Regions from separate parts of the Pradoshia sp. Z4_20 genome, predicted to be linked through region 1. Evidence: riboswitches for the same ligand, from Rfam matches in the RefSeq annotation. Region 1 holds a riboswitch; each other region holds the start of a gene.
What was found. A riboswitch is a leader RNA that binds a small molecule or an ion and turns the genes downstream of it on or off. The one in region 1 is predicted to bind cobalamin.

Region 1 (7,981 bases):
TCTAGGTTTGTTAATGAAAAGAAAGTATCGGATCACTATGCGATTATTCCTACTGAACAGGTGACGAATCCAGCCAAGCTTTCAGGAGAAGAAAGGAATATCTATGATTTAATTGTGCGTCGTTTGATTGCTGCTCACTATGAATCAGCCATATTTGACTATACAACCCTCATAACATTAGTTGATGGAAGAGCAGAGTTCATTTCAAAAGGAAAGCAGCAAATACGAGAAGGCTGGCGACAAATTATTTTCCAGCAAGAAAAGGATGAAGATACCATCCTTCCGAATGTCCAAAAAGATGATGAAGGTAAAGTGAAAAGCGTTAAAGTAAAAGAAGGAAAAACGCAACCGCCTAAACGATATACCGAGGGACAATTAATTACGTTAATGAAAACGGCCGGTAAGCATCTTGATAATGAAGAACTCGAAAAAGTGCTAATGAAATCAGAAGGACTGGGAACGGAGGCAACAAGAGCGGGAATTATTACGATGCTGAAGGATAGAAAATATATAGATGTTAAAAAGAATCAAGTATTTGCGACTGATAAAGCGAAAGTGTTGATCAGAGCGATAGGCGACGAGATATTGGCTTCACCTGAAATGACAGCTAAATGGGAGCAGCGCTTGGCCGAAATCGGGCAAGGGAAAGCATCAGCTGCTCAATTTATGGAGCAGACAAAGAAATTAACGGGGAAGATTATTGAGGATGCTGTAAAAGGCTTTGAAACCTGGGATTTTACAGGATTAAAGGTTGAAACGATTGAACGTACCTCTTCTAAGTTTACAACAGGGAAAAAGGTAGGCGCCTGTCCGCTGTGTAAAGGGGATATAGTCGATAAGGGTGAATTTTATGGATGTGCGAATTATAAGCAAAACCAGTGTAAATTTACATTTTCGAAAAAAATCCTTGGAAAAAAGATTTCCCAAACCAATATGCAGAAATTATTAAAAGATGGGAAAACCAATGTCATAAAAGGGTTTAAAAAAGGAGAAAAATCATTTGACGCGGCGATTGAATGGAAGGACGGTAAAATTAATTTCCTGTTTTCAAATGAAATTGCTCCAAAAACTTAAAAATTTTTGTGCATTCAGGTATAATGGTCGAAGAAGTTTCCATTTGCGCTGGTAAATGGAGTACATATTATATTAAGGGAGTTTTTGTAAATGAGTAAAGTATTGATTTTTGGACATAAAAATCCAGATACTGACACAATTTGTTCAGCAATCGCTTATGCTGAATTAAAAAAAGAGTTGGGTGTTGAAGCAGAACCGATTCGACTTGGTGCGATTAATGGTGAAACACAATATGCACTTGATACATTTAAAGTGGCAGCTCCCCGTTTGGTTGAGAAGGTTGCGGAAGAAACACAGGAAGTTATTCTTGTAGACCACAATGAAAGACAGCAAAGTGCGGATGATATCGATCAGGTTCGAGTATTAGAGGTTATTGATCACCACCGTATTGCAAATTTCGAAACAGCTGATCCATTGTATTACCGTGCTGAGCCGGTTGGATGTACAGCAACCATTTTAAATAAGCTATACAAAGAAAACGGAATTCAAATCAAAAAAGAAGTAGCTGGCTTAATGTTATCCGCTATTATTTCTGATTCTTTATTATTTAAATCTCCAACTTGCACAGAGCAAGATGTTGCTGCTGCAAAAGAATTGGCTGAAATAGCTGGTGTTAATGCAGAAGAATACGGATTGGAAATGTTAAAAGCTGGAGCAGATTTAAGCAAGAAAACTATTGCAGAATTAATTTCTTTGGATGCTAAAGAGTTCTCCATGGGCACATCAAAAGTGGAAATTGCACAAGTGAATGCAGTTGATACAAACGATGTAATGGCGAAGCAAGCTGAACTCGAAGCAGCTATGCAGGCAGCTATTAATGAAAAGGGTCTGGATTTATTCCTATTAGTTGTGACAGATATCTTAACAAATGATTCTGTTGCCCTTGCTATTGGTGATAAAGCTGCAGCTGTTGAAAAAGCTTTCCATGTAACATTGGTAAATAATACAGCTGTTCTAAAAGGGGTTGTTTCCCGTAAGAAACAGGTAGTTCCAGCATTAACAGAAGCATTATCGTAAATTTTACTTGCAAAATTTCTGGCATGATGTTATATTAATATATGCGATGAGCTGAATTGTGTAAGTCGAGCACATACCTTATGGTACACACTATGTGGAGTGTGGTGACTCGCCTCAATTTTTTCGAACAAGGCACCTGTTTTTAACAGGTGCCTTTTTATATATTCATATCCAGAGTGTCGATTGGACATATCAATAATGGTACACAAATAGCGAGCTTTAAAATACATAATGCAGGCAGATCAATCAAAAAATAGTAAAGATAATAATCAGGTTTTCCGAATAGGGAATCGTTGAGAAGGCATTTAACCAAACTAATACATAAGCTCAAGTTAAGAACGATTTACATATGTTAATTAGTATTCAAGGAGGAAATAAAATGAATAAGAAAACAGTAGATGATTACTTACAGGAAGGGATACATGGCGTTAAAGAAATAAAGCCTGCTGAACGGAAAGAATTTCTTGGGAGCTTACGTGAACGTGTGGTTGTCGCATTAACACAGGCTCAGGTTTTTCAAAAACAAATCCCACATGGATTTATTGACCTATTGAAAAAAAATAAGGGCGCTAAGCTTTATTTAAATGGCCACATTAATTATTCCCATCTATCGAAATTCGTTAAAGCAGCAGATGAACATGGGATTCAATTTAAAATCGTGACCAATAAAGACTATAATTCACCTAATGGTTTGGTATTGGCCTATGATCATGCAATTAATAACGATAACATTACATTAGAAGAACCGGCACAGGAAGAAACTAATACTGAGGAGACAGAAAAAAAGACAGGTTTTTTTGAATCACTTAAGCAACTCTTTACAAAAAAATCATAAACAAAATGTCATAACTGTGCACCCCTTAATACGAGAAACAATACGGTGTCTGGATGCATGTTTCGGTTAGGTGAGTATGTGCCATCGACTATTCTAGTTTTAGTTTGTATGGTATAGTTATCAAATTAGAGATAATTTAGGTTTATGATTTGAGGGGCACAAAGAATGAATTCAACACAAGAGTATATTGAAGAATGGCAGGAAGCACTTGAAGAAGAGATTCAGTATTTAAAAAAATATGGAAGTACCCGCTATCACCTGATGAATGGCAATAAGATTATGTCAGGTGATTCTTTTACGTACTATTTTGAGTCATCCAGTATTTTGCGTATACCTGTTGGAACGATTGCTAAGCTGGAATGGGGCGGGAGTCGGTTTGATGCCAGAATCCTATCCTCTGAGGGCAATAGTTTGCTTCTGTCTCTTGAACAATCAATAGGTGAATTGATTGAAGAGGCTACGATTTATCATGACCCATGGGAACTTTTAGATCAGCTGATTGAAAGACTGGATGATATCAGGAAAAGTAAGCGGAAAAGAAGTCGGGTTAAACGGATCATGGAGCCTTCCATGCCTGATAAACGAACGGACAAAACAAGTAAAAGCGCGGTACGCGAATTATATGCCAGATCAAAATATAACCCGGTCACATATGTTTGGGGACCGCCTGGTACAGGAAAAACGTATACTTTAGCACGAACGGCAGCCAATAAATATTTTAAAAAGAAACGTATATTAGTTCTCTCTCACAGTAATCAGGCTGTGGATGTCCTGCTTGCCGAAATTACGGCATTTGTTAAACGAGCGGATCGTTTTCATGAAGGAGATATTTTACGTTACGGCTCTCAAACTGGTGAGGGTCTTCTGATGCATGGGGATATATTGCCGGCTAAATTATTGGAAAGTCATGATGGACATTTAGTGAAGGAAAGGGATTCGATTAATGAAGAAAAGAAACTGCTAAAAAAAGATCTGTCTCTGTTTTTTAGCGTACGTGACTCGGAGCAGCTTCTTGACCTTGAAAAAAAACTGGGCAGAATCTTAGAGAAAATAAGGCAAAAAGAAATTCATTTAGTCAAAAATGCCTTCATTGTTGGGACTACCTTGGCGAAAGCAGCAATGGACCCGAGTATTTTTGAACAAGAGTATGATCTAGTTATCATTGATGAAGCCAGTATGGCCTTTATCCCGCAAATTGCCTTTGCCGGCGCACTTGCCAAGCGTTGTATTATTTGTGGGGATTTTAAGCAATTACCTCCTATTGCGGTTTCGAGGGGAGAGCTTGTAGACCGCTGGCTGAAGGAGGACATCTTCCATCGTGCCGGTGTAGCTGATATTGCACGTGGGGGAAAACTTCATACTCATTTGTTTTTATTAAAGGAACAGAGGAGAATGCATCCGGATATCTCCGCTTTTACGAACCAATATGTTTATAATTCACTGGTTGGCGATCATCCAAGTGTTCATATAAATAAAAAAGATATCGTTTCAAAGACACCTTTTGTAGATCGTGCTTCCGTACTGTTAAATACGAGCTTCACAGGGGAACACTGCTTTACGGGCACTTCCTCTGGTTCTAGAATGAATTTGATGAATCTATTGTTATCCTTTCAGGTTATTCATGAAGCCTACAGCAATGGGAGTAAATCAATCGGTTATGCAACCCCTTATCGTGCGCAGGCACAATTGATGGAAACATTAATTAAAGATCTATATGAGGAAGAGAACGGCCTGCATGATATATTGGCGGCCACTGTCCATCGTTTCCAGGGAAGTGAACGGGAAGTAATGGTATTTGATAGTGTTGATAGTTATCCGCAAAATCGGGCAGGGATGCTTTTAACGGGCAGGGAAAGTGAACGGCTGTTAAATGTTGCAATTACCAGAACAAAAGGGAAACTGATTCATGTCAGCGATGTGGAGTTTATAGAATCAAAAGTTTCGCATACAAAAACTCTTCATCAGCTCGTTCAATATCAAATGAAACGGAATCAAATGGTCAATATGGATCAAATAGGCAAATGGATTGCCAACCATCATCCAAAATTACAATGGATTTATGCAAGAAATTTGGAAGGGTTCTATCAGGATTTAAAAAAAGCCCAATCTTCCATTATCCTTTCCTTGCCAAATTCCAGTGTGTTATCATCGGATTTTGTTCAAAGAGTGAAGACGAGGAACTCAAGAACAAGACTGATGATGTATTCTCCAGATTCCCATTCCTATTTGGATCCGGATATCCATCTTCAGAATGGGCCAAGCTTCACATTTGTCATCCTTGACCAAAAAGTATTGTGGTTGGGGGTTCCTCTTGAAGCCAATAAACGTGTTCATCCGCCATACATTGGAATTCGATTGGAATCCGAAGCATTTATCAATCAATTTCTCCAGCAATTGCCTAAATAAATTGTCGGAATTTTAGTTGCTATTTTCACATATAAGATTTATAATTCTATATGTTGTTATTATTTTTAATTTAAAATACTATATATTGAGTTTAACGTGTTTAAGGTGTCGTATTACGACTTAATAGGGAATCCGGTTAAAATCCGGAACTGTACCCGCAACTGTATATGCTGATGAAATAAGTAAACCACTGTAGAGAAATCTATGGGAAGGACTTAGAGTAAAGTGAAGCATGAGTCAGGAGACCTGCCTTTTTCACTGGTTTGCCTTTATCGGGAGCAATGAGGGTGGAACGGATGAAATAGCATTTTTGGTCTTTCAATCTTGTTATTATTTCTTTTCCCATTGCTTATTTTAGGCAATGGGATTTTTTGCGTGGAGGGAAATATTATGAAGCCAATGGTTACTGAAAAGAGTAAATTGACAGAAACTCCAGTAGACGAATTATTAAAATCATTTGAAGAAATAGTTCATCTGAATAATTTGGAGTTGGTCAATGAAAATGCCAATATGAATGCCTCCTCTCCAATGGGACAAATGGGCAAGTTTGCGAGTGAAAGTGCTCGCTATTATGCAAAGGAGAATTTACTTTCTGATGAAGCAAGACATGCGTTTGATGAAAATCTCCTTTATCCGCATGATTTGGATTTTTATGCTACTGGTACTACAACTTGCTGCCAAATTCCGTTGGGGAATCTTCTTGAGAAAGGCTTTAATACGGGTCACGGTACCATGAGACCACCGCAGGATATTGGCAGTGCAATGGCGCTTGCTTCCATCATTATACAGGCTAATCAAAATATGCAGCATGGCGGCCAATCGTTTCCGATGTTTGATGCGGACCTAGCCCCCTATGTAAAGAAAACATTTAAAAAACATGTGAAACGTTTGAAGCAATATCCTTGTGAATGGAATGAGGAGTTGCTTCATCAAACAGCATGGAAGGAAACGGAGCGTTCCGTTTATCAGGCATGTGAAGCATTTATCCATAACTGTAATTCCATGCATTCACGCGGAGGCGGACAAGTTCCATTTGTATCCGTGAATTATGGAACGGATACAACCAAAGAGGGCAGAATGCTTGTTAGAAATCTTTTATTAGCTACAAACGCAGGTTTAGGTAATGGGGAAACTCCCATATTTCCAATCCAGATTTTCAAAGTGAAAACTGGTATTAATTTTGACGAGTCTGATCCAAACTATGACCTTTATCAATTAGCACTTGAAACAACTGCGGAAAGGCTGTTTCCGAATTTTAGTTTTATAGATAGTTACTTTAATTATCAGTATTATGATGGAACACATCATTCCGAGGTTGCGTATATGGGATGCCGCACAAGGGTTATGGGAAATCGTCATGGGATAGAAAACAGCATAGGCCGAGGCAATTTATCCTTTACGTCTATTAACCTCGTAAAACTGGCGCTGCAATCTAATTCGATTGAACAATTTTACGTAAAACTAAATGAAATTTGTAATATTGCCATCAGGCAGTTATTTGATCGGTATGAATATCAGGCAAAAAAGAAAGTGAGCCAATTTTCATTTTTGTATACACAAGGTGTTTGGAGAGGCAGTAAAAAGGCGAAGGAAGAACAATTAGTAGGCGAGCTGTTAAAACAGGGGACCCTATCAATTGGCTTTATCGGTTTAGCGGAATGTGTTAAAGCCTTGACTGGCTATCATCATGGGGAGAATGAGGAAGCATACGACTTGGCTTATGAAATTGTATCATTTATGAGAAAGAAAGCAGATAACGCGGCAGAAGAGTTTAATATGAACTTTTCCTTAATCGCTACCCCTGCAGAGGGCCTGAGCGGAAAATTTGTCAAACGGGATCGTAAAGAATTTGGCGTTATTAAAAATGTGACGGACCGTGCCTATTATACGAATTCCTTTCATATTCCAGTTCACTACCCAATTCGTACAGTCGAGAAAATTGAAAAGGAAGCTCCTTTCCATGAATTATGCAATGCGGGACATATTACGTATGTGGAAATTGATGGAGATCCAAAGCATAATCTAAAAGCGTTGGATATGATTATTCGTACAATGGCTAAAAACAATATAGGATACGGGTCCATTAACCATCCGGTTGATCGATGTCTTCAGTGTAATTACAAAGGATATATTGAAAAACAATGCCTGGTTTGCCATAACGATGATGAGTTAAAGATAGAACGAATCAGAAGAATTACGGGATATCTTGTAGGGGACATGAGTAAATGGAATCCTGCCAAGGCTGAGGAAGAAAAGAATCGAGTGAAGCATGGACAATGAGAGTAATGAACATTATTCATGACAGTGTTGTCGATGGGGAAGGAATGAGATCAGTCGTTTTCTTTGCTGGCTGCCCTCATCAGTGTAAAGGTTGCCACAATCCTGAGAGCTGGAATGGAAGAAACGGAAAAAACATTAGCATAGAAGATATTTATAAAGAATTGATGAGCAATTCGCTGACGGATGTAACATTTTCGGGTGGGGAACCGTTTATTCAGGCAGATCAGCTAGTTAAGCTGGCAAAGCTTTTGAAGGAAGGCGGTAAAAATATTTGGATTTACAGCGGTTTTACTTTAGAGGAGATTCTCTCCAATCCAAATACATCTTATCAAAAATTATTGTCTCTATGTGATGTATTGGTTGATGGAA
Region 2 (7,981 bases), on a different contig from region 1:
AATGGTTTCAGTGAAATTGATGTAGCTAAAGAAACAGCTGACAAGCTTGGGGTAGAGAATATCAGCTATATTATATCGCCGCAGGAATATATGAGGGAACTGCCGAAAATTATGTGGCATATGGATGACCCGTTGGCAGACCCCGCTTGTGTTCCTTTATATTTCGTGGCAAGGGAAGCGCAAAAGCATGTAACGGTTGTTCTGTCAGGTGAAGGAGCGGATGAATTATTCGGAGGATACAATATTTACCGTGAGCCTCAATCCTTAGCCATGTTTAATAAAATTCCTGTACTTATGAAAAGAGCGCTAAAAAGAATTGCTGCCATGATGCCTGAAGGTGTAAAAGGCAAAAGTTTTATAGAGCGCGGCTGTACGCCGATTGAAGAACGCTATCTTGGAAATGCCAAGATGTTTATGGAGGAAGAGAAGGGGCAATTATTCAAATTATATAAATCAAAGCTGGATTATACTGCGATAACACATCCGTTCTACGCAGAAACACCCGAATATGATGATGTGAGCAGAATGCAGTATATTGATATTCATACATGGCTGCGCGGAGATATATTAGTAAAAGCTGATAAGATGACGATGGCACATTCTCTTGAGCTTCGAGTGCCATTCCTTGATAAAAAAGTATTTGAGGTGGCATCCGGAATTCCAACTGATTTAAAAACTGCTCATGGAACGACCAAATATATACTTAGAAAAGCTGCAGAGGGAATCATTCCTGACCATGTATTAAATCGTAAGAAACTTGGTTTTCCAGTCCCTATCCGTCATTGGTTAAAAAATGAAATGTATGAATGGGCGATTACAATAATAAAAGAAAGCCAAACAGATCATTTGCTGGATAAGCAAGTCATTATGAATCTGTTCAATAATCATGTTACAGGTAAAGCGGATAATAGCCGTAAACTATGGACTGTATTGGTATTTATGATATGGTACTCTGTATATGTCGAAGAAAAATATCCTTTCCAGGCATTAGCTGAAAAGGATATGATAAGTGACCCAATCCATTAATCTTTATAGGTTATAGCCTGTTTTCCCATTTGCACCCACGCTTTTTCAAAATCAGCGGAGGGTGCTTTTTTATTTTTAATTCCTGTTAAGGGATCGTTAAAATAAATATAATGCTGATCATATCCCGTCACTACGACAGAATGCTCCTTATAAGTAATCGATATTTTCCCATTTGGTGTTTTCCAAGTATGGAAATAGGATGGATCCAGTTTTTCATAGGCTGTATTTATGATAACCCAGACTGGCCGATTGGTTGAGAGATACTTTTTGATTTGGTTGAAATCTCCATTGGTAAAATCGATTATTTTGCCAGGCATATAATGCTCAGCAAGTTTTTTTATAGGCTTATGATACACTCCGAGGCCAGGTTTATTAGTTGAATACATATCTCCAATAAATCCATCATTAGGATCACCGTAATGGATTTCACCATTTATTTTTTTTATTTTAGCTGGATTTTTTTTTATTTGCTGGGCAAGTTTTAATTTATCAGCATCCAATCCGGAATATTGAAGAAGCATAGCCAGGCTGGTTACTTCACATCCTCTTGGGAGCTCGGGCTGCTGTTTAACGATCGGCACATCAAGAAGTACTTTATCTTTGGCAGGAGGTTTTGCAGGTCGATTATCTTTGGTAATAGAAGTTGTTAAGCTTACTGACTTATCAATCATATTATTAATTTGATGAGCAAAGGAGTAATTTGAGTTATAGACCTTCCAGCCTGTATACAGGAAAGTGCCTATCAAAGAGATAACAATCAAAATAGATAGTGGCTGATATTGACGCCATAGGACCAAAATGATTGAAATGATACTAAATAACATGAAAATCAAAATGAAAGTATTCATAATCCTACTCCTGAAATTGATTTTAAAAAGGTGTATCATTTATAGCTAAATAATAAAGGGAATGGGTATACAATAAAGAGTATACCCTAATGAGGAATGATAATTAGTTATTCTCTTTTAAAGGTTGTATACTTGAATAATAGCGTGCTTTTTCTGCGTATTCCTTATTTATTCTTTCCATGTCTTTACGATCATCATCTGTTAATTCACGAATTACTTTAGCAGGTCTGCCGAAAGCGAGTGTGTTTGGTGGGATTTTTTTACCTTGAGATACTAAACTGCCTGCACCGATGAAGGCACCTTCTCCTATTTCAGCTCCGTCAAGAATAATGGAGCCCATCCCAATCAAAGCATTTTTCTTCACATGGCAACTATGGAGAATGACTTGATGGCCTATCGTTACATTATCTTCCAGTACTAATGGGTTGTTGGGACTTTGATGGAGGACTGAGTTATCTTGAATATTAACATTTTTACCGATAATCACAGGAGCGACATCACCTCTAATGACTGTGTTAAACCAAACACTTGAATTTTCACCGATTGTGACATCACCACTGATAACTACATGATCCGCTAAATAAGCAGTTTGATCGATGGAAGGAATTTTATCTATATATTGATATAATTTCATTACAAAACCTCCGTTTTCTACTGTAAAATAGATAGTTAATAAAAGTGTACATATAAAGCGGTACAGTGTAAATAAAATAAAGCTAAACATCATACAGGAGGAGTTCATCTATGAAAAAGTGGGAAGCTGAGGGGAAAGCCTATGGTGTAATCGTGATTGTTCACGGCGCCATGGAGCATTCAGGCAGATATAAATGGTTAATTGAAAGATGGCTATCAGAAGGGTATCACGTAATTATTGGAGATTTGCCAGGTCAGGGAATGACTTCACGTGCAAATCGAGGGCATATTGATTCATTTGAGGATTATATTGATGAGGTTGATTCATGGGTGAACGAGGCTTATACATTTGGTTTGCCTGTATTCATGCTGGGTCATAGCATGGGAGGACTCATCATCATTAACATGCTTCAACTTAAAGAATATAATTTAGCGGGTATTATCCTATCTTCACCATGCTTTGGAACATTAATTCATCCTCCAAAATTACTTGAATCCATGTCAAAGGTTTTAAATCTTGTTTATCCTACATATAAAAAACCTTCAGGATTAACGGTTGAAATGGCAACGAGAAATCCAGAAGTTATTGAATTTGATTTGAACGATTCACTCTACATCACAAGTGTATCAGTCAGATGGTATCGTGAATTAATTTCAGCTATGAAGGATGCCTTTGATTTTGATGAGGATTTCCCGGATATTCCTGTTCTTGTTATGCAGGCAGGGGACGACAAAATAGTGGACAAGGCTATGGTTAGAGAATGGTTTAACTACTTTCCGGCATCCGAAAAGCATTATAAAGAATGGCCTAAGCTGTATCATGAAATATTTAATGAGCCAGAGAGAGAAGATGTATTTCTATATGCAAAGAGCTTTATTGAAGCGAGATTGCGCAATATAGGGTATATCGTTTAAGGGGTTAGGAGATGGGACACAAATGAAATTACCCACTAGTGATATCAGCTTAGTAAAGAATGTATACAGAAATGTATTTCCAGTTGTTCATCGGGAACTCGCGAGTTGGCAGGCAAAGGCAGAAAAAATCCCTAATGAAGAGCTGCGTACACAGGCCTTATCCAGTATTGCCCACAAAACTTTTCATTGCGAGGGTGGTTCTATATTAGCTCTCGCAGCAGGTGAAAAAAAAGATGATGTCATTCGATTTATTGTTGCGTATCAAACAATCAGTGATTATCTTGATAATCTATGTGACCGCAGTACCTCACTTGATCCTAATGATTTTACGCTATTGCATCAATCTATGAAGGATGCTCTTAATCCGGAGGCCCTGACGAGAAATTATTATGAACTCAGAGAGGAGCAGGAAGATGGCGGGTATTTAGTCGAGTTAGTAAAAACCTGTCAATCTGTTCTTTCAAATATGGTGCATTATCAACATATCGAGCCTTTTTTGAAAAAGCTTTGCACCTTTTATTGTGATTTACAAATACATAAGCATGTTACGTGGGAAGAACGGGTACATAGATTAGAAACCTGGTTCAATGAAAATAAACAGCAGCTTCCAGAAGGTTTGTCATGGTATGAATTCAGTGCTTGTGCAGGATCTACTCTGGGCATCTTTTGTTTAGTTTCATATGCAGTGCGTGATAATTTTACTGAACATTTGGGGAAAGACATATATGAATCTTATTTTCCTTATGTGCAAGGATTGCATATTATGTTGGACTATTTTATTGATCAGGAGGAGGATCGCCAAGGCGACGATTTAAATTTCTGTTTTTATTACGAAACGGAAGAGCAACTGATTGATAGACTTTGTTATTTTGTTGAAAAAGCCAATTTAGATGTCACAAAAATACCGGACAGCAAGTTCCACAGCATGATTAACCAGGGATTATTGGGTATTTATCTAGCCGATTCCAAGGTGAAAGACCAGTTGTCGGTTAAGCAATATACTAAAAAAATGTTAAGCCTGGGTGGCCGTTCAGCGTATTTCTTTTATTGGAATAGTAAGCTGTATCATGCGTTTAAGAGAATGAAAAAGAATAGGCGAGTCTAGCATTCAATACTAAGGGGATGGAGCAAAATGGTGAAATTAAGTATTCTAGACCAGTCACCGCGCTCTGTTGGAGAGCCTTCAGAGCAGGCACTTGCTAATACGGTCAAACTGGCAAAATTGGCTGAGGAGTGGGGATACTCAAGATTTTGGGTCAGCGAGCATCATGATAGTCAAGGCTTGGCAGGATCTTCCCCTGAGATATTGGCAACATGGATTGCTGCTCAAACAGATAAAATAAGAGTTGGAACAGGCGGTGTTATGCTGCCTCACTACAGTGCTTATAAAGTAGCTGAAAACTTCAGAGTATTATCTGGTTTAGCTCCAGGAAGAATAGATTTGGGAATCGGCAGGGCTCCTGGAGGGATGCCAAGAGCAACGCGAGCGTTGCAGGAGGGGAGAGTACAGGAACTGCATCGTTTTCCTGACCAGGTAGATGAGTTATCCTGGTATCTCTATGATCAAATACCGGAATTGCATCCTCTATATGGGTTATCGGCGACACCTACCATTACATCTCCGCCGGAATTGTGGATGCTTGGATCTAGTTCATCTAGCGCAGCTCTTGCAGCTCATAAGGGTATACCCTATAATTTTGCTTTGTTTATTAACAGTGAATATGCTGAAGAAAATATGAAGCATTACCATGAAGCATTTCGACCTACAGAGTTAGTACAGAATCCATCAGGTATGGTTACTGTATTTACAGTTTGTGCGGAATCGGACGAAGAGGCAGAATATCTGGCTGGTTCATTGGATTTATCGATGCTGTTTCTTTCACAGGGAATTATAAGAGAGGGAACACCTCACCCAAAAGAAATTCATGAAATGTCATTATCGCAGTTTGAGAAAGCTCGGATTGATTACAACAGAAGCAAGATGATTATCGGTTCTCCTAAAATGATTGGAGAAAAAATTAGAGAGCTGAGTGAACGCTTCTTTACAGATGAAATTATGCTTGTGACAATCACCCATTCATACGAGGCTAAAGAAAACTCCTTCAGATTAATTGCCAAAGAACTGTTGAAATAATAGTGGATTTGCCATTAGTCAATCAATCTATTAGAATAAGAATAAAATCTAATAAATCACTTTAAAAGTGCCTCGGTACACGAGGGTAAAAGGGAAAACGGTTCAAATCCGTTGCAGCCCCCGCTACTGTACTTACTAAATCACAAGTCTGATTTAGTAAAAGCCAGGAAACCTGCTTTTAGAGTTTTAGTACTTATTTTTCGGAGGGAAAAGTAGGCTTATTGTATTCACAGGCGTGAAAAAGTGAATCCTTAGCTCAATACCATCCTGAGCTAAGGATTTTTTATGTGTTGTAGCTTATAATCTTGTTTTAAAGTGCATGAATAATCCGAGGTTCGCCGCCAGGAGTAAAGAGGAATTGAAGTATAAGTTATGAATAATAAAAATAGAACAACCGGTATTTATTTTGGGAGTATCCTGTTTTTGCTGCTCGCTGCGTTGCTCGGCCTGTTTATAGGCAGCGTGGACATGTCATTTAAAGATATTCTTGGGATTCTCTTGAAGAACGTGACCGGCCAGGAATCCTTCTATACCGGTCCAAAAAATATAGAAATGATTATTTGGAATATACGATTACCCCGGGTATTAATCGCTTTATTTGTGGGTGCCTCACTGGCACTTGCCGGTGCTGCCTTTCAGGGGCTTTTGCAAAATCCACTCGCTGATCCATATACTATTGGAATTTCTTCCGGTGCATCGGTTGGGGCAGTGATTGTTCTATTCTTTAATATCGAATTTGCTCTTTTTGGTCAGTTCACATTGCCGCTTGTTGCAATCGTGTTTAGTTTTATAACCTTGTTTATTGTATTTGGTATTACAAAGGCAGCTAGTGTTACCTATGCAAATGAGACCATTATTTTAGCCGGTATAATTATGAATTCATTCATTGGCGCTGTGGTCTCACTTATCATTGCGCTATCCTCAGGAGATCAAATGAGGGAAGTATTAAACTGGCTGATGGGCAGTGTGGCTATGAAAAATTGGGGACACGTCAGTATATTGATTCCCTTTTTTATTATAGGAGCTTCCATAATTTTATATCATTATCGTGAACTAAATGGGATGGCTCTTGGAGATCAATCCGCTCAATATAATGGTATCGATGTGAAACGAAAGAAAATAATCATTATTATCGGGGCTGGACTATTAACGGGTGCAGCAGTTGCCGTATCAGGAGCTATTGGCTTTGTTGGACTGGTTATTCCACATCTTGTTCGCCTTCTTGCTGGTGCTGATCATCGCCACTTACTGCCATTATCCATGATTATTGGAGGTGGATATCTCGTATTGGCTGACTTGATTGCACGTACGATTATCAACCCGCAGGAATTACCAATCGGTGTCATTACTGCCTTAATCGGTGCACCTGTATTTACAATCTTACTGATTAAAGAACGCATAAAAAGAAGGAATTTGACATGTTAACCGTAGGGAGCCTCAGTGCAGGCTATCATAAAAATAAGCAAGTGCTTCAGGACTTATCTATTAAGGTTGAGAGCGGAGAATTTTTTGCTCTTCTTGGTCCAAATGGAAGCGGTAAGACGACATTGATTAAAAGTATATTGGGAAAAATGGAATATAAAGAAGGGACTTCAATCATTAATGGGAAAAGGACCTCATCCTATAAAACCGGAGAATTGGCTAAAATTGCTGCCGTGTTAAGTCAGGAACATATGGTGGGTATAGATTTTACGGTGGAAGAAATCGTACTATTAGGCAGGTATCCTTATCAGGAGAAGGGATTTTTTAATCATTACCGTAGTGAGGATTACGCAATTGTTGATGAGTGTCTTGCTCAGACAAACACGCTGAAATTTAAGTATACATACTTTTCGTCATTAAGCGGAGGGGAAAAGCAACGTGTCCTTTTAGCAAAGGCTTTGGCCCAGCAGCCAAAGCTCCTGTTTCTCGATGAACCTACAAATCATCTGGATGTAAAGCATACAATCGAATTGTTAAATTTATTAAAGAGGCTCCAGCTTCAAAATGGGCTGACGATTGTCGCCATCCTCCATGATTTAAACATGGCAGCTTTATATGCAGATAGATGTGCTTTGCTTAAGGATGGAAGGAAGGTGGCGGAGGGTGGAATAGATTTACTTTATGATGAAACATTGCTTTCATCTGTATACGAGGTAGATTTGGTAAGTCGCCCTCATCCTATTACGGGAACACCGCAGATCTTTTTTACCCCTGAGAACTTTAAATGATTATATATAAAAAGTGTGAGCATCCATAAGCTCACACTTTTTTAACGTTTTTCGATAGCGATAATAAATGGCGGATTGTTTTTTTGATTCATAAATCGGTATTCCAGCACATGGGCCGTATCCTGTGGAAGCTCTGTAACGAATTTGATTAATTCGTCACGTTCAATGTCTCCGCCGGGATGACCGTGATAGATGACAAGAACTATGATGCCTTC
Region 3 (7,981 bases), on a different contig from region 1:
CGATTACATACTTCTGATTTTGTCCAACCAAAACGGCATTTTCTATATAAATACTTTGGTGAAGTGCATTTTCCACAGGCTGTGGAGCCACATTTATCCCCGAAGTAAGTACTATAATCCGCTTCTTTCGATCCACAATTCTTAAGAAGCCATCTTCATCAAACTCGCCTATATCGCCAGTCTTGAACCACCCATTTTCAAAGTGTTCCTTGGTAGCCTCTTCATCATGATAGTAACCTTTCATGATACTTGGGCCTTTAACAAGTACCTCACCATCATCTGAGATATGAACGTCCAGGTTCGGCAATGGTTTTCCTACTGTTCCAACTTTGGTTCTGGAAAACGGATTTACGCAGATAACGGGGGAGGTTTCTGTCAGGCCATATCCTTCAAGGACCGGAAGATCAACACTCCAGAAAAACTTCCCGATTTCTGGATTTAAAGCTCCTCCGCCTGATATAAAGCCTCTGATTCTTCCACCCAATTGTTTTTTTACTTTTTGGTAGACAAGTTTATCAGCTATTTTCCACTTTCTCCTAAACTCTTTCGGTAGTTCACTTTTACGAACCATTACATCTGTAGCACTGGATAAATAATATTTATATCTTGTATTTCCGACTTTAAGTGCCCAGTCAAAAATTTTTCTGCGAATAGGGGTACCGGATTCGACCATCTTTTGAGCCTGGGCATATACTTTTTCAAATAACAATGGGACACTGACTAGGATGGTAGGTTGTACTTCTAGAAGGTTTTGTTGTACGGTATCAATATTTTCTGCATAAGCAATTGTTGCACCAACTGACAAAGGAAAAAATTGACCTGCCATACGTTCAAATATGTGGGATAGTGGTAAGTGGGATAACATGATGTCGTCAGGCCGGGCTTCCAACACCCAAAATTGAACGCCTTCAACATTTGATAAAATATTTCCATGCGTTAACATTGCACCTTTTGGATAACCAGTTGTTCCCGAGGTATGAATAATCGTTGCTAAATCATCTCTTGTTATTGCCTGGAACTCATCTTCCCAGTTAAATAAAGGATGTTTTTCACCTGCTGACATTAATTGTTCCATTGTCAGCATATCTTCTTTCTTTTCTGCTAAGGAATCACCGGGATAAAAGATAATCAGTTTATCGAGAGTAGAATTAGCAAGAATCTTTTGCAGTTGCTTTTGATTTTCTACAAAAAGAAACTTACAGTCTGCATTACTGAGAATGTAAGAAATCTGATCAGATGGTAAAGTTGAATGGATTGGCACACTGACTGCACCCAAACTCATAATCGCTATATCGCTTATAGCCCAGTAAGGATTATTATCAGATAATATGGCTACATGATCACCAAAGCCAACCCCATAATGTGCCAGTCCGGCAGCCGTTTGTGAAACCTGTATCCAAAAATCCCTGTATGTGATCCCCTTATATTCACCTGCTACTTTAACCAAAAAACCATTCTTTTGTGAATTTTTTTCGGCTGTTCTCCAAACCATCTCTACCAAATTTGCAGGTTTCATAAAACACCTCCCTTAGGCCTACACGTCGTAGGGTCACGAAGACGTTGCCACACGATGTGGCGTTTTTAGTCTTTGGTCCACCTTACATGGTCTCCGTTTTTAGCGAGATCTAGCTTCCGTGGCTAAAAGCTCGGGACATAAGCATAGCCTCTTCGGGGGAAGTTCATCCCCTATGAGCCTCTGTCTTATGCTCCTCGCTTTTGAGCAAGCCACTCCAGCTTTTCTTGAGATCTAGCTTCGGCTCCTAGCTCCTCGAGTCATAAGTGTAGCCACTGCTGGAGGGAGAACACCTCCCTACGTGACTCCTCTTATGCTTGTCGGAGCTGAACAGTCGCCTCAGCCTTTCTTATAAATATTCCTTTACGTTATATTGTTTCAGTATTCCTTCTAGTTTGATTGCTTTTCCGATGTCGCCTTTGATTTTTAGTTTGCCGGACATGAAGGCTACGGTTCCGTTTAGTTTGCCGAGAAGGAATTGGCGGAAGTTTTCGACAGACATGGTGAGTGTACAATCCGCTGGTGTTTCTTCTCCTTCGACTACCTCTGCCTGACCATCGTGTATATTAAGCTGATAGATTCCTTCTTCGGAACCGGTGATTGTGAATTGATAGCGTGTCGTAATTCCTTGAATTGGCTGAGGATCGTTTTTAAGTGCTTCCTCAATTTTTTCAAAAGACTCTCTTAATGTATAATCTTCAATTGCTTTTCCCATTTTAAAATTCCTCCCTTTATTATTAAAGGATATTTTTTTATTTTTCAGTTTTATTTAGATGCAGCATTTTTGTCCTGTCGTTTCACCACCTCCTGAACGTATTTATAAAATCATTACACACGAATACCATATGGTTCATACAGATGACGCGCAATAATTAATTGCTGAATTTGATTAGTCCCTTCAAAAATGTCATAAATTTTTGCGTCACGATATAATTTCTCGACTAGATGTCCCTCAAGACCATATGGACCGAGTATTTCCTGACAGGCTGAAGTAACCTCCAAAGCAATCTTTCCACCATAGGCCTTACACATGGCTGCTTCTTTTGCATTCGGTTTTCCCAAATCTGCTTTCCAGGCAGCTTCCCAGGTTAACAGACGAGCTCCCTGAATTTTTTGCTGCATCTCTGAGAAGAGTCTCAGGGCTTGATGATAATGATTGCCGTGCTGAGGATATTCTCTTTTTACAAAATCCAATGTATATTCATAGGACGCTCTTGCAATTCCGGTAGCCATAGCTGCGATTATGGGCCTTGTGTTATCGAATGTTTTCATAGCAACCCTGAAGCCACCTGATCCATTCGCTTTATTGACATAGGCCTCTTCTCCACCTAAAAGGTTTCCATCCGGAACAAAGCAATCCTCAAACACAAGTTCTGCTGTTTCAGAAGCACGAAGACCCATTTTTTCCGCCAATCTCGAGCATGAGAAGCCGGGTGTACCTTTTTCTATAACAAATGCCCGGTGACCAGCCCTACCTAAATTGCGGTCTACCGTAGCAAATACAACAACCCAGGAAGCTCTTTTGCCATTTGTAATAAATATCTTCTGCCCGTTTATCACATAACCGCCGTCCACTTTAACAGCTGTCGTCTGTAAACCGGATACATCAGAACCTGCCTCTGGTTCAGTCAAAGCATATGCTCCCCACTTCGGTTTCTCATCTCTGGAGAAAATGGATAAAAAACGTTCCTTTTGTTCCGGTGTGCCGCTATGCTGAACAGGCGGACCTCCAAGCCCTGGCCCGGGTAGTGTCAAGGCAATCGCGCAATCTCCCCAGCCTAATTCCTCAGAGGCAATGACTCCCAATCGATTTCCTTGGCGCTCCTTCGCTTTTTTTAAATCTTTTTTCTTTTTATCATCATTGGACTCTCCAAAAGAAGACATGCTTAAAGAAATTCCGAGTTGATTTACTTTATCCAGCCAATCATCCGGTACTTTCTTTAATTGATCGGCAATCATGGATACCGGTCGCATTTCATTTTCAGCAAACCAATGGACCACTTCCTTAACTTGACTTTGATGTGGCGTCAACTCGTATGTGATCATTACTCATCCCCCTCTCCTTACCATACATGATCCAGTTTCCTGCCCTGATTTCTAAATCGCCCTCTTGTTCAAACCAACCGACTTGTGCCTGAGCGTCCCTCATCCACTTCTCAACAGGATGGTCCTGAACATATCCATGCCCACCAAGGAGCTGTACAGCTGAATCTGTTACATATCGAAGCGATTGATGGGCTTTTTTAAGTGCCTGGATACTGTGGAAAACAGCATCAGTTTCACCTTCATCAATTTGTTTTGCCGTATATAAAACAAGATGCCTTGCTGCACCCGTCTGGATAGCCATTTGTGCAAGGTTAAAAGAAACACCCTGGAATTTTGCGATTTCTACCCCAAACGCTTTTCTCTGGGAGGTATATTCAACTGTGTAATCAAGGGCAGCTGCCATAACACCAATTTCTTTTGCAGCCTCTAACGTACGTACACGGCTCAATGATTGATCCATCCAAGTTTCAGCTTCGGCACCACTAGCCAAAATATTGTTTTTGGAAACGCTTACTTCTTTAAGCTGAATTCTCGAAAAGCCGGCACTCAATAGCCCCAAGCGATAATCACCGTCAAGCACTCTCCAAGAATGATTATTGTCTTGATCTATCCAGAACAACACCGCTTCACCATTAGTAGCAGTTCCTGCAATTAATAGATATTCAGCCTTTCTGGCATTTTTCAGCGGACTCGTTTCTCCATCAATGATGTATCCATTGTCTATTTTTTTAATTTGGAGTTTATGTTGATTGGGATAAACAAAGGCGACTGTTGGGCAAATTCCCGTTTCACACTGAGTTTGATAAAAAGAAAATGCGTTATGATCCTCTTTTAGTCGAATAAACGATGCTCCCTCCCCGGCTCCTGGAAGCCCCTGAATAGTATCAAGGTCACCATAAGCAAGCGCCTCAACAATCTGTACCTGGGAAACGAGCGGCAATTCCAGGCCACCGTATGATTCAGGCAGTTCCAAATTTAATAATCCAAGGTCACTCAACTTTCTGACCACGTCCTCACTTACACCCTGATTTTTTTCCGTTTGCCTGGCATAGGGACGGATCTTTTGAATTGCAAAATCCTTTGCTACATCAACAAATGCCTTTTCTTCCTCACTTGGTAAAAAAGAAACCAACTTTCTCCCTCCTTCATATCAATAGTTTATTAATTTGAGAGACTGCTAAATGAGCGCATGACCAATCGGTTTAATAATCTAGCAAGATATTCTACATCTGTCTTTTGGTGATTTGGTTCCCGGAATTTTTGAATGACGACCTCATTGATTGCTCCAACCATTGCCTGAGAGATGATCCTAACTTCCTGTTCATTCACATTCTCCGGAAACTCCTGGTAAGCAAAAAAAAAGATAAGATCTGCGAAACTTTTAAGTGCTTCTCGTCTGACCAGTTCTACTTCGAAAGAAACTCCGACTGATTCGAGTAAAATAAAATTGGCAACAGCCTTATTGGAAAAGCAAATTTCCAAATAGCGAAGAATTCCGGCATATGCTTTATAACCAATGCGTGGTTCCCGTAAAGCTGCAAGCTTAATCTCTTCTGCAACTTCTCCAATCAAACTTTCACAAAGTGCAACAATCAAAGTCTCTTTATTGCCGAATTGTTGGTAGAACGTTGTTTTCGAGACATGTGCATACTCAACTATGTCCAGAACTGATGTATTCTTGTAACCTCTTGTAGTGAATAATTGCAGGGCTGCATATAGCATTTTATCTCTTGCTTCGGTCGGCAGGTCATTTACATATAACATTCTTATCATTCCAATCCCATGTGTGAGTACGAATACGTATTGGTATCATCATACCTACACAAAAGGGAAATTTCAACAAAATTGTTAGAAAATTTAATTTATTTTCTTCAACAAAAAAAGAGCCTCCCAAAGTAAAATGGGCGGCTCTTAAATGAAAATGTTTATTTAAATATTTCAGGATAGATTTTTTCAGCTATCAATTGCAAGCCTTCTGTTAAACGTGGTCCCGGTCTTGACACTGTGTCATTATCTACATCATAAACCTGCTTATTTTGAACGGCAGGTACCTCGGACCAAGCTTTTCTTCCATATACCTTTTCTTCTGGATTTTCAATATAATAGCCATATGTAGTAAGAATAACATCAGGATTGCGATCAATGACTTGTTCTTCATTCATTGTTACCCAACCCTCTTGATCAGCGGCAATATTCTCTGCCTGAATGATATCAAGCATTTCGTCTATATAGGTTCCGTTAGCCGCTGTATATAAATCCGGTGAGGAAGATACTTCAATCCAAACCTTCTTCTTATCTTTTATAGCACTTGCTTTCTCTTTAATTTCTGCTACTTCTTTTTTCATATCCGAAATAATTTCATCAGCTTTGTCTGATGTTCCGGTTGCTTTAGCAATCAATTCAATTGTTCCATATGCACCATCAAACGAATTGGCGTCAGGTACGATAATAACATCAATACCAGCTGTCTGGAATTGTTTAATGGTATCCTTAGCATTATTAAAATGACTGGCAGAAAGCAATAAAAGATCCGGATTTAATTCCAACACTTTTTCAATATTGATTTCTAACCCGCCGACCTTAGGTTTGTCAGCAGCTTCTGTAGGAAAATTACAATAATCTGATACACCAATGATTTTCTCTCCAAGACCTAGTGCATAGGCCGTTTCAGTATTGCTTGGCAGCAAGGATACGATCGTGTCCGGCTTTTCCTCAATCTTGATGCTTTCTCCGGATCCATCCCTTACCTCAACAGGAAAGGCTGTGGACGTTGATTCAGAAACCTCTTTCTTCTGGTTTGAGTCATCTTCAGTTGACGAACACCCAAACATTAACATAGATAGCGTAAGCATTAGCATAAATAAAAATAAATAGTTTTGCTTTTTTAGCATAGTTATTCCCCTTTCCAACATAATAAAAAAGCCTTAGCTCGAAAAAAGCTAAGGCGAAAATCCACATTATAATAACAGGATTGGACGCCTACTTTTCCCTCCGAAAAATAGTACATACAAAAGAAAGAGCAGGTCTCCTGGCTGACGCATCAATTTACTCTGATTTACCTTCCCATGCTCTAAACAAAGAGCCGGTGGTTTACAAATCATTTCATCCGCGTATACAGTAGCGGGGGCTGCACCGGATTTGCACCGGTTTCCCTATTATCCTAATAAATAAGGCACTCTTACACTATTCAATATTTATATTTTTTATATAATCAGCTATCTTCATTCTTCTTCATATTCAACATCAGTATGTTCCCTGCAAAATTGTAAAACCATCGATAATTCATCTTCCTCAAGCTCAAAATCCAAAATACTTTGTGTTTCACTTTCTATAAACTCATATTTTGAAATTTGGTCCTGATTTTCATCCATTACATATATAACACGCAACAGAAGACCCTTATCGGTATATAGTTCATCTTCCTCGGGAACGGAAATCTCCAGTACATATTCGAACCTTTCTCCAGAAAGGATACCAAACGGGTCTTCCAGTTTCTCAACTGTATAACTTTGTATCTCGATCATCTTTATCAACCTTTCTAAAATGCTTATGTCTATTATACATGTTCAATCTCTTTATTAAACATTTTACCCAATTATTCAACTCCGTTTAGGAATATTTTTTAACAAGAATCAAAAACTATATTAAAATCACTTAATCCATAGGAGTTTATTATGCGTACTCTATCTGTTCTCACATTGCTCATTATCCAGCTTCTTATTCCATCTGAAACATTTGCAAAGACAGCCTACCTCAGTTTTGATGATGGTCCCTCAAACATCACACAGGAAATCCTCGATATCCTCAAAGTTCAGGATGTTAAGGCAACCTTTTTTGTAACGGGAACAGCCAGCCCGGGACATATGTATTTATATAAAGATATCGTAAAAAATGGACACGCTCTTGGACTGCATTCCTATTCTCATAATTATTCCAAAATCTATCGATCCAAGGATACTTTTTTTAAAGACATTACTCAACTGGAAGAATTTTTGGAAAGGGAAGTAGGCGTAAGCCCGAAAATCCTACGATTCCCCGGCGGCTCCAATAACTATGTCGCAAAACAATATGCCGGGACTGATTTAATGGATCAATTAAAGACTGAGGTAATAAAAAGAGGATATAAATATTATGATTGGAACTGCGATGCTAACGATGGATTAAATCCTCCAATTCCAGAAAAAAAATTACTTAAATTAATTATGCAAGGGGTAGGTGAAAAAGAAAATCTCTATATCCTCCTGCATGATTTTAACGGCAATACAACAATCGTGGATGGGCTTCCGGAAATCATTCGCCGTCTGAAACATAAAGGATACACCTTTAAAATAATGGATGAGTCCACACCAACTTTTGAATTTTAAAAATGATAAACAATTGCTGGCCATCATTCTGTAACGCTTCTTTTCTAACTTGAAATAA
Region 4 (7,981 bases), on a different contig from region 1:
CGACATGAAGTGCGCATGCAGCGTTGCTTCCTTGCGGTAATACGAATTGTTTTACCTTTTCCCCTGTTTTCTCAACATAAAAATCATATCTATCACTCAACCACTGTAAATCTGCTTCAGTTATCGCCAATTTTCCGCGCACAGAACCGTTCACATGATAGCATAGCGCTTGAACCTTACGAAGGTCATCAATGACTGCTTGCTCTTTCTCAGTCAATAACGGGAAAACAGCTCCAAGCCTTGTGGTTAAACTATCAGTGCGAATCTCATAATCAACTAAACAGCTTTTTTCTCTCATGAATGGATAACTGGAGTAGCGCCAGTCTTTTTTCAAGGTTCATTCCTCCTTATTTAAAACTTAGGTTTTAGTATGAAATAATGGTAACTCCGCGACGCCTTCACATAGAAGGCCATCGCACATGAATTCTTCATGCCTCCCCTTTTATATCTATGGCATAAGGAATCATCTGCCTTTTTCCAAAATAGGAATCATTGTATGTATACGTATGAGTTTTAAAAATACGCATCAAGTTAAGATCCGTAATGACTTGTTCGGGTTCCCCTGCTGCAACGAGTTCTCCATTTCCCATAAGTATGAGTCGATCACAATAGCGAGTGGCTAAATTAATATCATGGATGGCCGCGAAGACAGCCTTTCCCTCTTTTACAAGCTCCCGGATGACCTCGGCAATTTGGACCTGATGATAAATATCCAGATCTGAAGTTGGCTCATCCAACAAAATAACCTCAGAATTCTGAGTGATGGCTTTAGCTAAGAAAACAAGCTGACGTTCTCCTCCTGAAAGGGATGTGATATAACGGTCTCTTAAATGATAAATTCCTGTTTGTTTCATCGCTTTCTCTGCCAATTGATTATCATCTTTTTGTGAGAATTGCCATTTCTTCCGATGCGGATGCCTTCCCATAAGTACTACCTGACTCACTGTAAATTCATAGTCAAGGACCGTGCTTTGTGGCATATAGGTGATTGCTTTGGCCACTTCAAGAGTAGTCATCTCAGAGAGAGCATGATTCTTAAAGGCTATTGACCCTGCAGGTGGCTTTAGCAATCCTGCCATTAAGCGCAGTAAAGTAGATTTTCCGGTACCGTTCGGACCAATCAAGCAGGTAAATTGGTTAGTTTCCAAAGAGATATCCATTGCTTTTAAAATCACCTGTTTGCCACGGCTAAAGCTGAGTTTCTCCGCATTCAAAATAGCTGTCATCTCAGATTTCCCCCTTCTTTTTATTTTTTAAAATTAAATAAAGGAAAAACGGAGCGCCAAAAAAAGCTGTAATAATACCGATTTGAATCTCAGCAGGCCTAATGGCCAAACGGGATATTAAGTCAGCAAGAATCAAGAAACTCGCTCCCCCTAAGACACTAGCCAGTAGTAAATTTCGATGCGAGGGCCCAATGATCATACGGATCATATGAGGGACAATCAGACCAACAAAACCGATGGCTCCCGTTAATGAGACACTCATTCCAGTTACTAATGAAGCAGTAATTAACAATAGATTACGGGTGCGCTGAACGGAAATCCCCATATTCTGGGCCTGCTCTTCACCCAGCAGAAAGATATCTAAGTCGTTGGCATGGTACAAAAAGACACAAATCGAAAATAAAACAGGAACAGTTAATATTTGTACATGACTCCAATCACGCCCGTTTAAGTTCCCCATCATCCATTGGACAATCTGCTGCATCACTCCTGCATTCGAAAAAGAGATTAGCAGAGAGGTACAGGCTGATAAAAAAGAACTAATCGCAATACCCGTCAGCAGCAATGTCAGTACTGAGGTCCTTCCTTGATTGGTCGCAATCATATAAATTGCAAACAAAGTCAATGCAGCCAGGATAAAGCCCATTAATGGGACGAAAAGAGAATGGATCGCGGCCAAACCAAAATAGATGGCCAGTACACCTCCGAATGCTCCACCTGATGAAACACCAATTATGCCGGGGTCAGCCATCGGGTTGCGAAACACACTTTGCATCACGACTCCCGATATTGCCAAGGCTGCCCCGACTAATCCAGCCACAACAACCCGCCCCAGGCGAATCTGCACAAGGATTGTTTCATACATTGGGTTATAGTCAAACTCTATAAATGGAAGCAGTGAGAGTAATACTTTCACAGTTTCCGTAAATGGAACGATGACCCCGCCATACATGGTTGCTAAAAGTAACGATACGAGCAAGGAACAAATCAGGATTCCAAAAATAAGAACCTGTTTAGACTGTTTACAAACCATATTATTCTCCATATAAAACTTGATAAATATCTTCTGCTCCCTCAATCACAAAATGGGAAGCCGTTGTTAAATTTGCGCTTTCTATCACATGCACTTCATTATTCTTAAAGGCTTTAAGATTTTTAAGTGCCGGATCCTTTTGCCATTCCTCGACGAATGTTGCTTTTGAACCGTCATACTGCCAATCGCTTGTAATAATCACATCTGGATTTATCTCAACTAATTTTTCCTTTGAAAGATTTGGATAATCAGGATACTCTTCACCGGTAATGCCCGCTTCTGTAATGGCATTTATCCCGCCTGCTAAGGTGATGATTTCTCCTATTGTAGTATTCTCAGTAACTGAAGAATTTTGCTGTGTCCAGTAAACCACTCGTTTTTTATCTGTTTGTGCTTTTGCTTTCGTTTGTAAATCTGACATCCTCTTTTTGACATCAGCTATGATTTCTTCTGCTTTATCTTCCTCGCCAACAATGGTACCAACCTCCATTAGACCATCCAATACACCTGATATAGAGGAATCATCTTTAAGTTGGTAGGTGGTGATGTCTGCAGCATCAATTTGTTTAAGAACCTCAGGATCTACATAGGAAGGAATCAGCACTAAATCAGGCTGAAGTGACAGCACCAATTCAGATGTGACTGATTCAATTTTTGTATCAATTCCATCTGTTAGATCTGCTACATTCGAAATCCCTGAGTCTGTAGACATTTTCGTTACCGCGGCAATCCGCTCCTCATCAACCAAAGGCAATAAATATTCATCAATAGCCAATGTGGTCGAAACAATCCTTGAAGGTTTTTCTTTAAGGGTCACCTCTTCCCCACGACCGTCTGTTAAGGTTTTCGGATACTCACTTGTTTCCTGGTTTGTTTCTTTTTCCTGGTTGTTTACTGTCTCATCATTTCCGCATGCAAACAATGCAAAAACGGATAAGAACACCAAAAGTGATAAGCTTGCAATCTTTTTCATCTCACTATTCTCCCTTTTTCAAAATTTATTTATATTTAGCGAATTTACGCTGAAATATTAAACATAAAAAAGCCTGTCTTCCCGATTAAGGAAAACAGGCTTGATTCATGCACAGACAAAAAAACGCTGTCAAAATCAGCGCAAAGACACAATCATCTCTACGTTCGCCATCCCTTTTCCCACCGAAAAGTAAGCAATACACATTCATAAGCAGGTTTCCTGACTCTGAGCTTCACTTTACTCTCACACCTTCCCTCTTTTAAAGGTGGTCACGTGATTTCATCAGCTCTTACAGTAGCGGGGGCTGTTCCAGATTTACACTGGATTCCCTTTTACCTCACAAAAGTGAGCACTTATGATTGTTTTAAATTTTCGTACTATTAATATATCATGTTGAAAATGTAAACGGAAGATATTTTTGATATATAGGAATTCACATAAATTTAAACAAGTGAAATGACTGTTCTAATTGACCAACTGAATTACACGCATCTTCTAGTCGATCTATCACTTTTATCACCATCCAATATATGGATTCCCTTTCTGTCCAACCCATATATCGGATTGCTCTAACAACGCTCCTATTTTAAGAAGCCAATCTTCCCTTCCCTTTGGAGCCATCAATTGCACTCCAAGGGGTAAGCCAGAATCTGTCATATGAACAGGCAAGCTAATCGCAGGCTGTCCGATGATGTTCGCCAACTGTGTAAAAGGCGTATACGTTAAACTTGGTTTAAACATTTCATAGACCATTGCTAACTGTTCAGAGGGTTTTAGTTCATTTACTTTCAATAACTGCAAGCTCTGTTCATCCGTATGCGTCAATTCGCCCACCTTTGGAGCTGAGAAAGCTGTTGCCGGCGTCAAATACAAATCATAATCCTCATTGAACCTGGCCATTTGTGCAGCTGCCGTATCCCATTCAGCTAAACTGCGTGTAAATTGAACAGCTGATACATTCTGCCCGGCAGTTCTGAGTACCCATGTGACTATCTCTATATCATTAACGGTAATCGGCCGTCCAATGGCTTCCTCAATGGACAGTATATCTGCTGCCATTTCTCCGCTATTCATAATATAGTAATTTTCCATAAGGCGGATTCCATCTACCCCATTATCACATTCTTCAACGGTGAACCCTGCCTGTTCCAGCCATTTGACTGTCTTATGTACCGCTTCTACAGCTTCTTCACTAACGGGTGTTCCCACCGGAGACTTTGTGGAAAAAGCAATTTTAAACCTTTCTTTCAATGGATTCGAAAGCTCCTTCAAATAGCTCCCATTATATAAAGGTACCTGAAAGGCAGTATCCGGCTGAATGATTTGCAAGGCATCCAGCATAGCTGCACTATCACGAACCGTTTTGGTTAAGGCAAAATCTACCGCAGCTCCATGCCATTGGCGGCCCACACCTGGACCAACGGGTGTCCTTCCCCTTGTTGGCTTCAAGCCTACTAATCCAGTGAATGATGCCGGTATACGAATAGAGCCGCCGCCATCACTGGCACCGCTAATTGGGACCATACCTGAAGTTATACTGGCTGATGCTCCGCCGCTTGATCCACCCGATGAATGCTGCAGGTTCCATGGATTACGTGTCGCTCCATATACAGCTGGCTCAGTAATATTTTTCAGACCAAACTCCGGAGAACTCGTCTGTCCAATAATGACAAATCCTGCCTCACGAATTTTTTTCACAAAATTAGAATCCCGTTTAGCAATCCGATTTACATGTAATTTTGAACCCGCTGTAATCGGTTCGCCTTTAATAGATTGTGATAAGTCTTTTAATAAGATAGGTACTCCTGCAAAAGGTCCGTATATAGATTCAGACTTTCCAGTTTCCATCATTGCCTTTTCGAATCTAGTTCGAACAACTGCATTTGTTTTAGGATTTAGTTCATTTATTTGTTCAAATGCGTCCTCTATTAATTCTATTGCGGATACTTGTTTTTCCTTTACAAGCTTCGCTAACCCAAGTCCATCATATTGGGTATAACATTTAAGATTCATTGCTCCGACACTCCTACTTTTTGGCTACAAATCCTGTTTAGTGTTCTGTTTTAATGCTTTTTTCGTATATAGAATAATACTTATCATTTCAACATTAAATTTTATAGGTATCAATCAATTCATACAAGCGTTCCAGTCCATCTTCTTCCTCAAAATTGTTCATTTTATCGATAATCATCTGTTTGTTTTTAAATATAGTTTCTACCTTATCAGCTAACGTGTTTAACGAAAGCTCATCCTCTTCAATAACATAGGCAAAACCCTGCTTTTTAAATGATTCAGCATTCATGATTTGATCGCCTCTGCTGGCTTTCCTTGATAACGGGATTAAGACCATTGGAATTTTTAAACTTAAAAATTCAAAAATGGAATTTGAACCGGCCCTTGAAACAGCCACAGCTGTCATAGCCAATATATCTGCCAAGCCTTGGTTAATATATTCAAACTGAGCATATCCATCACGATGTAGGGTGGAATCTACCTTTCCTTTTCCGCATAAATGAATGACATTAAAGGTTTTGAGCAATCGATCCAAGTCCTTACGCACAGCCTTATTCACTGCTTCAGAACCCTGACTGCCTCCCATGATCAATAATCCAGGTTTCCTTGTATTAAATTGGCATATTTTCATTCCAATCGATGGGTCACCCTGACGCAGTTCATCTCTTACGATGGGCCCTAAGAAAAAAGACTTTTCTGCAGGAATATGATTTTTAGCCTCCGGAAAGGTATAACAAATTTTTTGAACAAAAGGCAATGATAGCTTATTGGCCAACCCTGGTGTAATGTCTGACTCATGCGAAATGATCGGTACTTTTCTACTCGCCGCAGCAAGAATGACAGGAACGGAAACAAAGCCACCTTTTGAAAAGATTATGGACGGCTGTAATCGCTTAATAATCTTTCTTGATTGCATAAAGCCTTTCAAAATATTAAAAGGGTCTTTTACATTTTTTATATCCATATATCTGCGAAGTTTACCTGTGGATATTGGAAAATAAGTGACACGATCAAACTCCTTTATCAAAGAGACTTCAATTCCCTCTTTAGATCCTATATAGTAAATCTCCCAATCCCTTTCAATCAAATAGGGAATGAGCGCCAAATTGACAGCAACATGCCCAGTTGATCCCCCACCTGTTAAAATGATTCTTTTTTTCATTTTATAAACCTCCGACAAATTTAAACGAGTCATGGAAAGTAACCATTAATATGTATGCTAAGACATGAAATCTAAATTTTATTCTCTCCTATTCACCTTGCTAATCAAAAACGGAGATGTCATCAGTGACTTACTTCCACACCCTTGTGATATTGCTTTGATCCTCATCTATCTTTAAACAATACACATCCGGATTAGTCAGACCCAACCAAGTTTCGTAACCAAAGGATTCATCCAGATGATTTAGGATTAAAGTCAGTAAGTTACCATGTGTTACGATTAATATATTGAGATTCTCGCTATCCAATGCCTCCTTTATTACAGTAAAACCTCTTTTAGCAGCCTCATTGCTGGATTCTCCTCCGGCTAATTTAACATCACGTTCCAAAAACGATTGGTATAATCTATTTTTCCAATCAGGTAAATCATGTCCAGATAAGATCCGTTCCTTTAAACGATCATCATATTCGAGCTGTATATTCTTTTCTTCAGCAATTGCTTCAGAAGACTCAATTGCCCTTTTATATGGACTGCAGACTATACGCTCTATTGAAATAGAGTTAAAAAAATCAGCTAGTTCCCTCGCCCGTATTTTCCCTTTTTCTGTTAAATCACATTCAGAACCCTGTCCGGTAGCCTCACAATGTCGAACTAAATATATGTATTTCAACACGACACTCTCCTACTCCCTATAAATTTTATTTACTATATTCTACCATATAAGGAATTCCATTAGAGCTTTGGTTAGTACGTCATCCTATTGTTGATAGTTAAATAAAAAATAAGTACCATTAAAATATAGAAATATGAATTCTTAAAACAAGTAGTGCTGAAGCACCTAGTCTTGTACACTCATGTAAATTCTAAATATTTGAGATGCTTGGGATTAAAGATATTGGGATTCTATCTATATATCAGAATAGGAGGATAAATAATGAAGCAATATCACATAATTGTCTCTGGGATTGTTCAAGGTGTAGGATTTCGCTATTTTACTCTGCTTACAGCAAAAGATTATGATATACATGGGTGGGTGCGTAATTTAGTAAATGGTGATGTAGAAATTGTTGCACAAGGAACAGAAGAAGCATTGGATCATTTTCTTGGCAAAATTAGAATAGGCCCAAAATATAGTCGAATAAACCATGTAGAGGTTAACACTCAGGTCGCTACTGAATATAAAAATTTTACAATTAAGTAAACTTATCCAAAACACAGAAAACTCACTTTTATTACAATAAACTTTCTGTTTTGTTACATTTAGGAAACATACCTAGTAATTTTTTGTCGAATCTACTACACTAGGCTAGTACTTTAAAATTTTACTAAGTTTAGTGGGGGTCAACATGAAGAATAAAGTTTTATCTATTACTGCTACCGCTGTCCTGGCGTCTTCTATTTTTGCTGGTGCTGCTTCTGCTGCTACCGTCACAGTTTCTAAAGGTGATTCTTTATGGAAATTAGCAGTTAAATATAATACTACTGTGTCTGCAATCAAAAAGGAAAACAACCTAACGTCTGATACTATTTACATAGGTCAAACACTTAATATTGGTGAAAATACGACTGCAAGC

Region 2: it holds a riboswitch for cobalamin, as region 1 does, so the genes downstream of both, AC4BHP_RS16365 (FecCD family ABC transporter permease) here and AC4BHP_RS05280 (anaerobic ribonucleoside triphosphate reductase) in region 1, are expected to answer to the same signal.
Region 3: it holds a riboswitch for cobalamin, as region 1 does, so the genes downstream of both, AC4BHP_RS11470 (ABC transporter substrate-binding protein) here and AC4BHP_RS05280 (anaerobic ribonucleoside triphosphate reductase) in region 1, are expected to answer to the same signal.
Region 4: it holds a riboswitch for cobalamin, as region 1 does, so the genes downstream of both, AC4BHP_RS06450 (ABC transporter substrate-binding protein) here and AC4BHP_RS05280 (anaerobic ribonucleoside triphosphate reductase) in region 1, are expected to answer to the same signal.

The regions. Positions count from the first base shown of each region.
Region 1 covers NZ_JBZAJD010000001.1:1,096,865-1,104,845, forward strand. The annotation lists gene AC4BHP_RS05260 (DNA topoisomerase III) at 1-1,074, shown strand, start outside; gene AC4BHP_RS05265 (manganese-dependent inorganic pyrophosphatase) at 1,165-2,091, shown strand; gene AC4BHP_RS05270 (YueI family protein) at 2,471-2,926, shown strand; gene AC4BHP_RS05275 (DEAD/DEAH box helicase) at 3,092-5,332, shown strand; cobalamin riboswitch at 5,419-5,600, shown strand; gene AC4BHP_RS05280 (anaerobic ribonucleoside triphosphate reductase) at 5,732-7,612, shown strand; gene nrdG (anaerobic ribonucleoside-triphosphate reductase activating protein) at 7,609-7,981, shown strand, end outside.
Region 2 covers NZ_JBZAJD010000009.1:30,571-38,551, forward strand. The annotation lists gene asnB (asparagine synthase (glutamine-hydrolyzing)) at 1-1,026, shown strand, start outside; gene AC4BHP_RS16340 (C39 family peptidase) at 1,023-1,874, opposite strand; gene AC4BHP_RS16345 (gamma carbonic anhydrase) at 1,978-2,508, opposite strand; gene AC4BHP_RS16350 (alpha/beta hydrolase) at 2,619-3,422, shown strand; gene AC4BHP_RS16355 (tetraprenyl-beta-curcumene synthase family protein) at 3,445-4,527, shown strand; gene AC4BHP_RS16360 (LLM class flavin-dependent oxidoreductase) at 4,555-5,556, shown strand; cobalamin riboswitch at 5,605-5,750, shown strand; gene AC4BHP_RS16365 (FecCD family ABC transporter permease) at 5,929-6,981, shown strand; gene AC4BHP_RS16370 (ABC transporter ATP-binding protein) at 6,975-7,766, shown strand; gene mnmM (tRNA 5-(aminomethyl)-2-thiouridylate-methyltransferase MnmM) at 7,808-7,981, opposite strand, start outside.
Region 3 covers NZ_JBZAJD010000004.1:12,890-20,870, forward strand. The annotation lists gene AC4BHP_RS11445 (AMP-dependent synthetase/ligase) at 1-1,516, opposite strand, end outside; gene AC4BHP_RS11450 (SCP2 sterol-binding domain-containing protein) at 1,863-2,228, opposite strand; gene AC4BHP_RS11455 (acyl-CoA dehydrogenase family protein) at 2,342-3,559, opposite strand; gene AC4BHP_RS11460 (acyl-CoA dehydrogenase family protein) at 3,519-4,691, opposite strand; gene AC4BHP_RS11465 (TetR/AcrR family transcriptional regulator) at 4,721-5,332, opposite strand; gene AC4BHP_RS11470 (ABC transporter substrate-binding protein) at 5,485-6,450, opposite strand; cobalamin riboswitch at 6,561-6,754, opposite strand; gene AC4BHP_RS11475 (DUF6509 family protein) at 6,781-7,083, opposite strand; gene AC4BHP_RS11480 (polysaccharide deacetylase family protein) at 7,234-7,923, shown strand.
Region 4 covers NZ_JBZAJD010000002.1:95,799-103,779, forward strand. The annotation lists gene AC4BHP_RS06435 (hypothetical protein) at 1-334, opposite strand, end outside; gene AC4BHP_RS06440 (ABC transporter ATP-binding protein) at 429-1,226, opposite strand; gene AC4BHP_RS06445 (FecCD family ABC transporter permease) at 1,228-2,259, opposite strand; gene AC4BHP_RS06450 (ABC transporter substrate-binding protein) at 2,261-3,232, opposite strand; cobalamin riboswitch at 3,425-3,604, opposite strand; gene AC4BHP_RS06455 (amidase) at 3,749-5,245, opposite strand; gene murG (undecaprenyldiphospho-muramoylpentapeptide beta-N-acetylglucosaminyltransferase) at 5,340-6,407, opposite strand; gene AC4BHP_RS06465 (histidine phosphatase family protein) at 6,538-7,080, opposite strand; gene AC4BHP_RS06470 (acylphosphatase) at 7,342-7,608, shown strand; gene AC4BHP_RS06475 (C40 family peptidase) at 7,754-7,981, shown strand, end outside.